DNA from 3 places in the Streptomyces sp. NBC_01498 genome. Region 1 is predicted to be linked to each of the others. Evidence: riboswitches for the same ligand, from Rfam matches in the RefSeq annotation. Region 1 holds a riboswitch; each other region holds the start of a gene.
What was found. Region 1 has a riboswitch for cobalamin ahead of OG875_RS24825 (cobalamin biosynthesis protein). Riboswitches for the same ligand answer to the same signal wherever they lie in the genome.
Positions count from the first base shown of each region.

Region 2: another riboswitch for cobalamin. It lies ahead of metE (5-methyltetrahydropteroyltriglutamate--homocysteine S-methyltransferase); the one in region 1 lies ahead of OG875_RS24825 (cobalamin biosynthesis protein).
Region 3: another riboswitch for cobalamin. It lies ahead of OG875_RS08975 (ribonucleoside-diphosphate reductase subunit alpha); the one in region 1 lies ahead of OG875_RS24825 (cobalamin biosynthesis protein).

Region 1 covers NZ_CP109598.1:5,831,321-5,834,583, forward strand. Annotated here, with positions in the region: gene OG875_RS24820 (cobyric acid synthase) at 1-237, opposite strand, end outside; gene OG875_RS24825 (cobalamin biosynthesis protein) at 234-1,244, opposite strand; adenosylcobalamin (AdoCbl) riboswitch at 1,377-1,473, opposite strand; gene OG875_RS24830 (hypothetical protein) at 1,703-1,969, opposite strand; gene OG875_RS24835 (inorganic phosphate transporter) at 2,101-3,263, opposite strand, start outside.
Region 2 covers NZ_CP109598.1:3,097,208-3,100,470, reverse strand. Annotated here, with positions in the region: gene metE (5-methyltetrahydropteroyltriglutamate--homocysteine S-methyltransferase) at 1-1,474, opposite strand, end outside; cobalamin riboswitch at 1,647-1,876, opposite strand; gene OG875_RS13090 (hypothetical protein) at 1,917-2,378, opposite strand; gene OG875_RS13085 (glycoside hydrolase family 3 protein) at 2,413-3,263, shown strand, end outside.
Region 3 covers NZ_CP109598.1:2,172,414-2,175,676, reverse strand. Annotated here, with positions in the region: gene OG875_RS08975 (ribonucleoside-diphosphate reductase subunit alpha) at 1-1,331, opposite strand, end outside; adenosylcobalamin-variant (AdoCbl-variant) riboswitch at 1,492-1,591, opposite strand; gene OG875_RS08970 (GNAT family N-acetyltransferase) at 1,680-2,216, opposite strand; gene OG875_RS08965 (YbdD/YjiX family protein) at 2,367-2,573, opposite strand; gene OG875_RS08960 (carbon starvation CstA family protein) at 2,570-3,263, opposite strand, start outside.

The sequences.
Region 1 (3,263 bases):
GTTCATCAGCGCCGTCGGCTCCACCCGGGCCGCCTGGGCCTGCATCGCCTGCGCCCGGCCGATCTCGGCGCCCTCGCGCGTCACGAACGAGTTCAGCGACATGTTCTGCCCCTTGAAGGGCGCCACCTTCACGCCCCGGCGCACCAGCCAGCGGCAGATGCCCGCCGTGACGACGCTCTTCCCGGCGTCGGACGTGGTGCCCGCGACGAGCAGCCCACCGCCGCGCCGCCCGCTCATCGGGCCCTCCTCTTGAGGAGGTTGCCGCGGAGGCCGCGTCCGGCCGCTCCGGCCAGCAGCCGTCCGGCGGCACAGACCGCGAGGGCCAGCACACCGACCCGGTGCGACAGCCGTACCGCCCGTTCGATGTCGGCGACCTCCACCGGCCGCCCGCCGCCATTGAGCACCGGCCGGTGCTCGACCCGTCCGCCGTACGCGAGGGTGCCGCCGAGCCGTACGCCCAGCGCGCCCGCGAACGACGCCTCCACGGGGCCCGCGTTGGGGCTCGGATGGCGGCCCGCGTCCCGGCGCAGCACCCGCAGTGTCCGCGCGGGCGCCCCGCCCGCCACGGCCGCCAGCAGCGCCGTCAGCCGGGCGCCGGGCCAGCCGGCCACGTCGTCCAGCCGTGCCGAGGCCCAGCCGAACCGCAGATGGCGCGGCGACCGGTGCCCCACCATGGCGTCCAGGGTGTTGACGGCGCGGAACGCGGCCAACCCCGGCACCCCGCCGAACGCGCCCCACACCAGGGCCCCCACGACGGCGTCCGAGGTGTTCTCGGCGACGGACTCCACGACGGCGCGTGCGATCTGCCCCTCGTCCAGGGCCTCCGGGTCCCGCCCGCACAGGTGCGGCAGCCGCTTCCGCGCGGCCCCGGTGTCCCCGGCCGCGAGCGCCCCGCCGACGGCGCGCGCCTCGCGCCCCAGCGACGTACCGCCCAGCACGGTCCAGGTGACGGCGGCGGTCAGGGCCACGGACGCGCCGGTACGGCCCCGCAGGCCGCGCGCCACGAGCGCGGCCACCCCGGCCGTACCCCCGGCGCACACCACGGTGTGGAGCGCGCCCCAGCCCCGGTGGTCGTGCCACAGTCGGCGCTCGACGGCGCCCGCGACCCGCCCGAAGGCGGCGACCGGATGGCCGCGCCGGGGATCGCCGAGAAGCCGGTCGGCGAGCAGACCGGCGGCGGCGCCGTACGCGAAAACGCTTCCCGGGGCCGGTCGTCGACGGCCCGCCGTGTGCTCGGCACGCATCGCTCAGCCCGCCGACACGCCTCGGCACACGCGCGGAGGTCTCGTACTCACCGCTCTGGACAGGACAGTTGAACCGCGGCCGGGCATGGCGATATGTCCTCACTCAGGGTCCGCGCCCCGGTTCGACGTGATGCGGCGACGAGAGTTCCTGACTCCGGGAGACATGGCTGTCTCCCGTCACAGTGGCGGGACCGCGCCGGATTCGCACCGGGCTTCCTCTCGCTGTCGCCGTAGTGGCCTCGGCAGTCCACCACGCGTGGGAACCCCCGTCAACCAGGCTGTGACCTGCGACGGGGCGGTGTGCTGAGGCCCACACGAGAGGGCACGACCCGTCAGGGGACAGTCAGGGGACAGCCAGGGAACAAGGGGAGAGGGGAGAACAGCGACGAGGGAGGGGACGACCCGTACGGGCCGTCCCCTCCCTCGTGTGCGTTCCGCGTACGCGTACGCCCGCCGTGTCAGGCGACGATCACGTAGATCCCGTACGACACGGCCGCCAGGCACAGGGCGAAGCAGACGTACGCGCCGGTGCGCGCCAGGGTCACGGAACCGGAAACGGAACCGGAGCCGGACCCCGTGGCGGTGGCCGCCGACGCCGGGCCCCGCGCGGCGGAGGCGCCCTTGGAGAGCCCCACGATGCCGAGGGTGAACAGGCCCACCAGCGCGACGGTGGTCACAAGACTGACGCCGAAGACGGAGCCGAGCGCCGCCCAGTCGATGTTCATACGGAAAGTGTCCTTCGCTTCGTCGGGCCGTCGATGTCCGGCCGTCGATGTCGGGCCGTCGGTACCGGAGCGGATGTCGTCCGGCAGGTGTGGTCCGGTGGGCGGCGGCCGGTGCCGGGCGGGTGCCGGGGTCAGACCGCCGCGGGCCGCGCCGGTTCGGCGGGGTCCCCGGCCTCCGCACCCGCCGGTGCGGGTACCGGTGCCGGAATGGTGGCGGCGAGGAGGTCCGACGCCGGACCGCCCACGGGCGGCGGGGAGACGGCCGCGACGGCGGCGGTCACGACACCCATCGGCTCGTCCGCCCCGGCGGCCCCGTCCGTCTCGTTGACATTGGTGTGGTCGACGGGCTGGCGGCGCGAGGCGAACCAGATGACCGCCGACAGCGCGACGAGCAGCGCGGCGGTGACCGCGATGCCCCACGGGCCCTGACCGGTCAGGAACTCGGCACCCGCCGCGACCAGACCGGCGGCCGGCAGGGTCAGCCCCCAGGCGATGAACATCCGGGTCGCGGTCGACCAGCGGACCACCCCGCCCTTGCGGCCGAGCCCGGCGCCCATCACGGCTCCGGAGCACGACTGCGTGGTGGAGAGCGAGAAGCCCAGGTGGGACGAGGCCAGGATGACGGTCGCCGCGCTGGTCTGGGCGGCGAAGCCCTGCTGCGGCCGGAGGTCCGTCAGCCCCTTGCCCATGGTGCGGATGATGCGCCAGCCGCCGAGGTAGGTGCCGAGGGCGATCGCGACACCGGCGGAGACGATGACCCACATCGGCGGGTTGGAACCGGGCGCGAGAACACCGCCGGTGACCAGGGCCAGGGTGATGACACCCATCGTCTTCTGCGCGTCGTTGGTGCCGTGCGCGAGGGAGACGAGACCGGCGGACGCGATCTGGCCGGCCCGGTAACCCTTCGCCGTGTCCTTCTCGTCCGTGCCGCGGCCGATGCGGTACGTCAGCCGGGTGGCGAGCATCGCGGCCAGACCGGCCACCAGCGGGGCGGCGAGCGCCGGGAGCAGGACCTTGGTCACCACGACGCCGCCGTCGACACCCGAGGGGCCGACGGACATCAGCGTGGCGCCGATGAGACCGCCGAAGAGAGCGTGGGAGGAGCTGGACGGCAGTCCGAGCAGCCAGGTGAACAGATTCCACAGGATGGCGCCGACGAGCGCCGCGAAGATCACTTCGGTTCTGATGCCCTGTTCGTTGATGAGCCCGCCGGAGATGGTCTTGGCGACCTCGACCGACAGGAACGCGCCGACGAGATTGAGCACGGCGGACATCGCCACCGCGGTCTTGGGTT
Region 2 (3,263 bases), 2.7 Mb from region 1:
CGCGCAGGTCCGCGCGGGCGGTGCGCAGCTCCGTGGTCTGCGGGAAGGACCCGATGGTGGTCGTGGGCAGCGGCGGCAGCCCCAGATGCGCCCGCTGGGCGGCGGTCCGTTCCTCGTACGGCTGCGAACGGCGCGCGTCCGCGTCGGTGACGGCCGCCGCGCGGGCGCGCACGGCCGGGTCGCGGGTCAGGGGGGAGTTCGCGCGAGACGCGAGAGCGGCGCGGTTGGCGGCCAGTTCGGCGGCGATCGCGCCGGTGCCCCCGGCCAGGGCACGGGCCAGGGTGGCGACCTCGGTGCTCTTCTGGCGGGCGAAGGCGAGCCAGCGGGCGATCTCCGGGTCGATGTCCCGCTCTGCGCCCGCGTCGATGGGGACGTGCAGCAGGGAGCAGGACGGGGCGACATCGACGTGGCCGGCGAGGCCCAGCAGCGTGCCGAGGGTGGCGAGGGACTTCGTCAGGTCGTTGATCCAGATGTTGCGGCCGTCGACCACACCGGCGACCAGCCGCTTGCCGGGCACTCCGCCGACCGCCGCGAGACCGTCGAGGTTGGCGGCGGCCGGGCCGGTGAAGTCAAGAGCCAGGCCCTCGACGGGGGATTTGGCGAGCACCGGAAGGGCGTCGCCGAGGCGGTCGAAGTAGGAGGCCACCAGCAGTTTCGGCCGGTCGGTGGCGCCGCCCAGGTCGTGGTAGGCGCGGGCGGCGGCGGCCAGTTCCGCCGGGGTGCGGTCCTGCACGAGGGCGGGCTCGTCGAGCTGTACCCAGTCGGCGCCCGCCGCGCGCAGATCGGCGAGGATCTCCGCGTACACCGGGAGGAGCCGGTCGAGGAGGGTCAGCGGTTCGAAGCCCTCGGCGACGCCGGGGGCGGGCTTGGCCAGCAGCAGGTAGGTGACGGGGCCGAGCAGTACGGGCCGGGCGGTGAGGCCGAGGGCGAGGGCCTCCGTCAGCTCGGCGACCTGCCGGGTGGAGTCGGCGGTGAAGACGGTGTCGGGGCCGAGCTCGGGGACCAGGTAGTGGTAGTTCGTGTCGAACCACTTGGTCATCTCCAGCGGCGCCACGTCACGGGTGCCGCGCGCCATCGCGAAGTAGCCCTCCAGCGCGGCGTCCCGGGTGTCCTTCCCGGTGTCGTCCCCGGCGCCTTCCCGCGTGCCTTCCCGCGCATCTTCCCGCGTGCTTTTCCGCGTGTCGGCCGTGGTCGCCGCGCGGTGCCGTTCCGGGATCGCGCCGACCATCACGCTGGTGTCCAGGACGTGGTCGTAGTACGAGAAGTCGCCGGTCGGCACCTCGTGGACGCCGTCGGCGGTGAGCTGCTCCCAGTTCGCCCTGCGCAGCCCGGCGGCGGTCTCCCGCAGGGTGGCGGCGCTCATGGCGCCCTTCCAGTAGCGCTCGACGGCCTTCTTCAGTTCGCGGCCGGCACCCTGGCGGGGGTAGCCGTACACGGTGGCGCGTGCCGCCGCGGTCGTTGACTCGTCTGTCACGGAACTCTCCTTCGCGAGTGGTCCTCTGCGATCCCGGCGCGACGGGCGACGGATCGGAGACACGAAGGGGTACAGAACCGGACGGGCCCGTTCCGTACGCGTAGGTACGAACGCCCGACCGATATGTACGCCGACCCGCCCACGAGGTCACCGGGATCTCCGCGCGCGATCGGTCGCGCGCGGGCAACGGGCAGGTCTTCGGACTCGCGGGCACGTCCCGTATCGCGTGTCGCGTACGGGGCACCTACTGGCCGTCGCTTCCCAGGTCCGGCCGGACCCAGTGCTCATGACGGCGGTCGTTCCCACTCACCGCTGCGGGGCAGTCCCGGATTCCCACCGGGTTCCCTCTTACGACGTACCCGCCCGGAAGGACGGGGACGAACCAGCTGCGCCAACCAGCCTAGCGGTTGCCCGCCGGCTCCCTCGAACCGTCACGAGACATTCATGGACGGTTCAAACCGCCAGCTTCCTGGTCGAGTTCGTACAGCGCGAGAGTCCGATACCTCCTTGACACCCCTATTGGTCTAAGCCAACATCCGATTGGCCTGTACCAAGTCCCCGAGCGGTTCCCGGCCGGCCGCCGAGCGATGCGCCTTCGGAGGAACCGCATGGAGCCGAGCAGCCGCACGAGCAGCCTGACGAGCGAGGCGACGAGCAGCGTGACCAGCAGTGCGACGACGAGCAGCGCGGCGACGAGCAGCGTGACCAGCAGTGCGACGACGAGCAGCGCGGCGACGAGCAGCGCAACGACCGGCGGCGCGACGAGTAGTCGGTCGAGCGGGCCGACGGGCGGATCGGCGAGCAGCTCGACTACCGGCGGTGGGGGCGGGGGCGGCGGGGCCGGGCCCGTGGGCAATCTCGTGAGCAGTCCCGTGAGCAGTCCCGTGAGCAGTCCCGCGAGCACTCGCCATCGGCAGCTCACGCGTCTCGCGGGGGCCGTGCTCCAGCCCGGATTCGTGGGCACGACCGTGCCCGACTGGGTCCGCCGGGCCATCGCCGACGGCCTCACCTCCGTCGTCCTCTTCGGCCGGAACATCGTCGACCCCGAACAGGTCGCCCGCCTCACCGCCGAACTGCGGGCCGAGAACCGCGACCTCGTCATCGCCATCGACGAGGAAGCCGGCGACGTGACCCGGCTCGAAGCCTGGACGGGCGCCTCCCGGCCGGGCAATCTCGCCCTCGGCGCCGTGGACGACGTGGAGCTGACCGAATCCGTCGCCCGTGACATCGGGCGTGAACTCCACGCCGCCGGGATCTCCCTCAACTACGCGCCCAGCGCCGACGTCAACTCCAACCCCCTCAACCCGGTGATCGGCGCCCGTTCCTTCGGCGCCCGTACGGACGTCGTCGCCCGGCACACCGCCGCCTGGGTGCGCGGGCTCCAGTCGGCGGGCGTCGCCGCCTGCGCCAAGCACTTCCCCGGCCACGGCGACACCTCGGTCGACTCCCACCACGGGCTGCCGCGCGTCTCGGCGAGCGCGGAGGAGATCGCCGCCGTCGCGCTGCCGCCGTTCGTCGCGGCGATGGAGGCGGGCGTACGCGTGGTGATGACCGCGCACCTGCTCGCCTCCGCGTACGACCCCGAACTGCCCGCCACCCTCAGCCCCCGCATCCTCGTGGACCTGCTCCGCGGTGAGCTGGGCTTCGACGGGCTGGTGGTGACCGACGGCATCGAGATGCGCGCGGTCACCGACCGTTACGGCATCGACGGCGCCACCGTACGGGCCGTCACCGGCGGGGCGGACGCGGTGTGCGTCGGCGGCGAGCACGCGGGCGAGGCCACGTTCGA
Region 3 (3,263 bases), 3.7 Mb from region 1:
GTCATCCAGCCGTTGCCGGTCTGGGCGAGGGTGCGCATCATCCGGCCGTACAGCTCGCGCGCGGCGATGGTCCGGCGGGCCTTGCCCGCGGCCTCGGCGGCGCGGTAGGCGGCGTCGAAGTCGTCGCCCCACAGGTCGACCAGTTCGGGCACGTCCGAGGGGGAGAAGAGCGACCAGTCGCCGTCCGTGTCGACCCGGCGCATGAACTCGTCGGGGATCCAGTGCGCGAGGTTCAGATTGTGCGTACGGCGCGCCTCCTCCCCGGTGTTGTCGCGCAGCTCCAGGAACTCCTCGATGTCCGCGTGCCACGTCTCCAGATAGACGCAGGCCGCCCCCTTGCGCCGGCCGCCCTGGTTGACGGCGGCGACCGAGGAGTCCAGCGTGCGCAGGAACGGCACGATGCCGTTGGAGTGCCCGTTGGTGCCCCGGATCAGCGAACCACGCGCGCGGATACGGGAGTACGAGAGGCCGATGCCGCCCGCGTGCTTCGAGAGGCGGGCCACCTGGTGGTAGCGGTCGTAGATCGAGTCCAGCTCGTCCAGCGGGGAGTCCAGCAGATAGCAGGACGACATCTGGGGATGGCGGGTGCCGGAGTTGAAGAGGGTGGGGGAGGAGGGGAGGTAGTCGAGCCGGCTCATCAGGCCGTACAGCGCGGCGACCTCGTCCACGGCGGCCGGGGAGTCGTCCTTGGCCAGCCCGGAGGCGACACGCAGCATGAAGTACTGCGGCGTCTCGATGACATCGCGGGTGATCGGGTGCCGCAGCAGATAGCGGCTGAACAGCGTGCGCAGGCCGAAGTAGCCGAAGCGGTCGTCGGCGGCGGGGTCGATCAGCGCGTCGAGGCGGGCGGCGTGGCGTGTGACGAACGCGGCCGTACGGTCGGCGATCAGGCCCTCCGCGTGGCCCACGGCGATCGAGGACGAGAACGACACGGCGCCCTGGCCGGCGGCCTCGTCCGCGATGGTGCGGGTGAGGAGACGGGCGGCGAGGCGGGAGTAAGCGGGGTCCTCGGAGATCAGCCCGGCGGCGGCCTCGGTGGCGAGCTGCCGCAGCTCGGCCTCGTCGGAGGCGGCGTTACGACCCCGGAGAGCGGCGGCGGCGACCTTGCCGGGGTCGGTGTCGGGCAGGTCGGCGGTGAGGCCGGTGAGGGTCCGCAGCAGGCCCGTGCCGGGCGCGTCGGCGGTCTCGTGGGCCGCCCCGCCGGACGCAGCGGCGGTGCCCCGTCCCGGCTGGTCCCGTTCCCGCTCTGCCTGGACCCGCTCTTCCTGTCCCCGCTCTTCCTGTCCCCGGTCGGCGATCGCTGAAGCCGGATCGGCTGGCGCGATGGTCACGTGGTGCTCTCCCTCGCTCGGCTCTGGGTCAGGAGAGAAGGGGCACGGCGGCGCGCGCCCGCGTACGCCGTCCCGGATGCGGGCAGCGCGCGGCGCGGCGTCACCGGCCCAACCTCGAGGCCCGGACGTCTCGGCACCCGGCTCGGTCGAACCGGATGCGCCGTCGGCAGGTGCTCGGACTCGCGGGCGCGGCAAAGCGCACCACAGCACACCGTTGCGGGACAGTTCCGGATTTGCACCGGATTCTCCTGCGGCGACAGCAGACTTGAGCATACATGTGGGGCCCGTGGGGAGCGGCACCCCCCACATGTTGTGTCAGAGGTGTTTCGCCTTGCCCGGAAAGAGCCCCTACGGGCCTTGGATTTCCAGGCGGTAGGTGAGCAGCGGCGCGAGCTCCTCGTACGGTGCCCAGTCCCGTTCCGGGGTCCGTACGAAGCCCAGCCGCTCGTAGATCCGGTGGGCGGCCCGCATCTTCTCGTGGGTCGACAGCCGCACCCGTACACACCCCTCGGTGGCCCGCGCGCGCTCCACACAGGCCAGCACCAGCGCCTTGCCGACACCCCGGCCCCGGGCGGCGGACGCCACGGCCAGCATGCGGAACTCGGCCTCGCCCGCCCCGGCCACATTGGCCCACGCGGTCCCGCCGGCGGCGTACGTCACCCCGCCGAGCACTTCCCCGTCCGCCCCGGCGGCCACGAGCACCTCGGCCCCGGCGGCGCGCGCGGCGACGTCCCGCAGGCTCGCCAGATACGGGTCGTCCTCCCCGAAGTCCAGCAGCCCGTCGTCCAGATAGGCCCGCGCGGTGATCTCCCCGAGAAGGCCATGCTCGGCGGCCTCGGCCGCCCGTATCAGAAAGCCGGTCTCCGGCTGTATCACCTGTTTCATGACAGCAGTGTGCGACACGGGACGAGAGGGGCGTTGTCGGAGGTCGCCGCTGTCGTCGGAAGCACCTTGCACGGCTGCATGGTGCGCGGCGATCAACGGCGAAGGGCCGCCGTCCCCTCGTCGGGAGACGGCGGCCCCTCACCGGCTCGCTCAGCAGCAGCGGAACCCTTCCCTCGGGTCCGCCTCCCGGGCGTCCGTGCGGCTCCGTTCGAAGGCGCGCCGGGTCATCGGCTCCGCCGTGGGGTCACAGGCGCGGGTGTGCGCCACGTAGTGGTCGTACGCGGACTCGCCCGTCAGCTCCCGTACGTACCAGCGGACCCGGCCCACCGCGTGGCGTACCTTCGCCGCCGGCGTCATGACGCGCCCGCCCCGCTGGGTGCCTTCGTGCGGGCCTCCGCCGCCGCCAGTTCCGCCTTCTCCTCCGGGGTCGCGAACATGCCCGCCGGCGCGACCAGTTCGGACTTCACGTACGGCGTCTCCGAGAGCTTCACGCTCTCGGGGTGGCGGATCGCCCGGTAGCAGACCCGGCCCGCGTCCGCGATCACGACGATGATCAGGATCGCGAAGAGCGCGCAGAGGACGCCGTCCACCGTGGAGTTGGTGACGACCGTGTGCATGTCGTCCATCGTCTTGGCGGGCGGGATCACCTCGCCGTTCTCGATGCCCGTCAGGTACACGTCGCGCTGGGTGAAGAAGCCGACCTTCGGATCGTCGGAGAAGATTTTCTGCCAGCTCGCGGTGAGCGTGACCGCCGCGTCCCAGGCGAGCGGGACCGCCGTCACCCAGGCCCATTTCAGCCGTCCCGACTTCACCAGCAGCGTCGTACAGACGGCCAGCGCCACCGCCGCCAGCAGCTGGTTCGCGATGCCGAACAGCGGGAAGAGCTGGTTGATGCCGCCCAGCGGGTCGTGCACCCCGACCCAGAGGAAGTAGCCCCACGCGCCGACCACCACGGCGCTGGCGAACCAGACGCCGGGCTTCCAGCTGACCTGGCGCATCGGCTTGTACACGTTGCCGAGCATGTCCTGGAGCATGAAGCGCCCCACC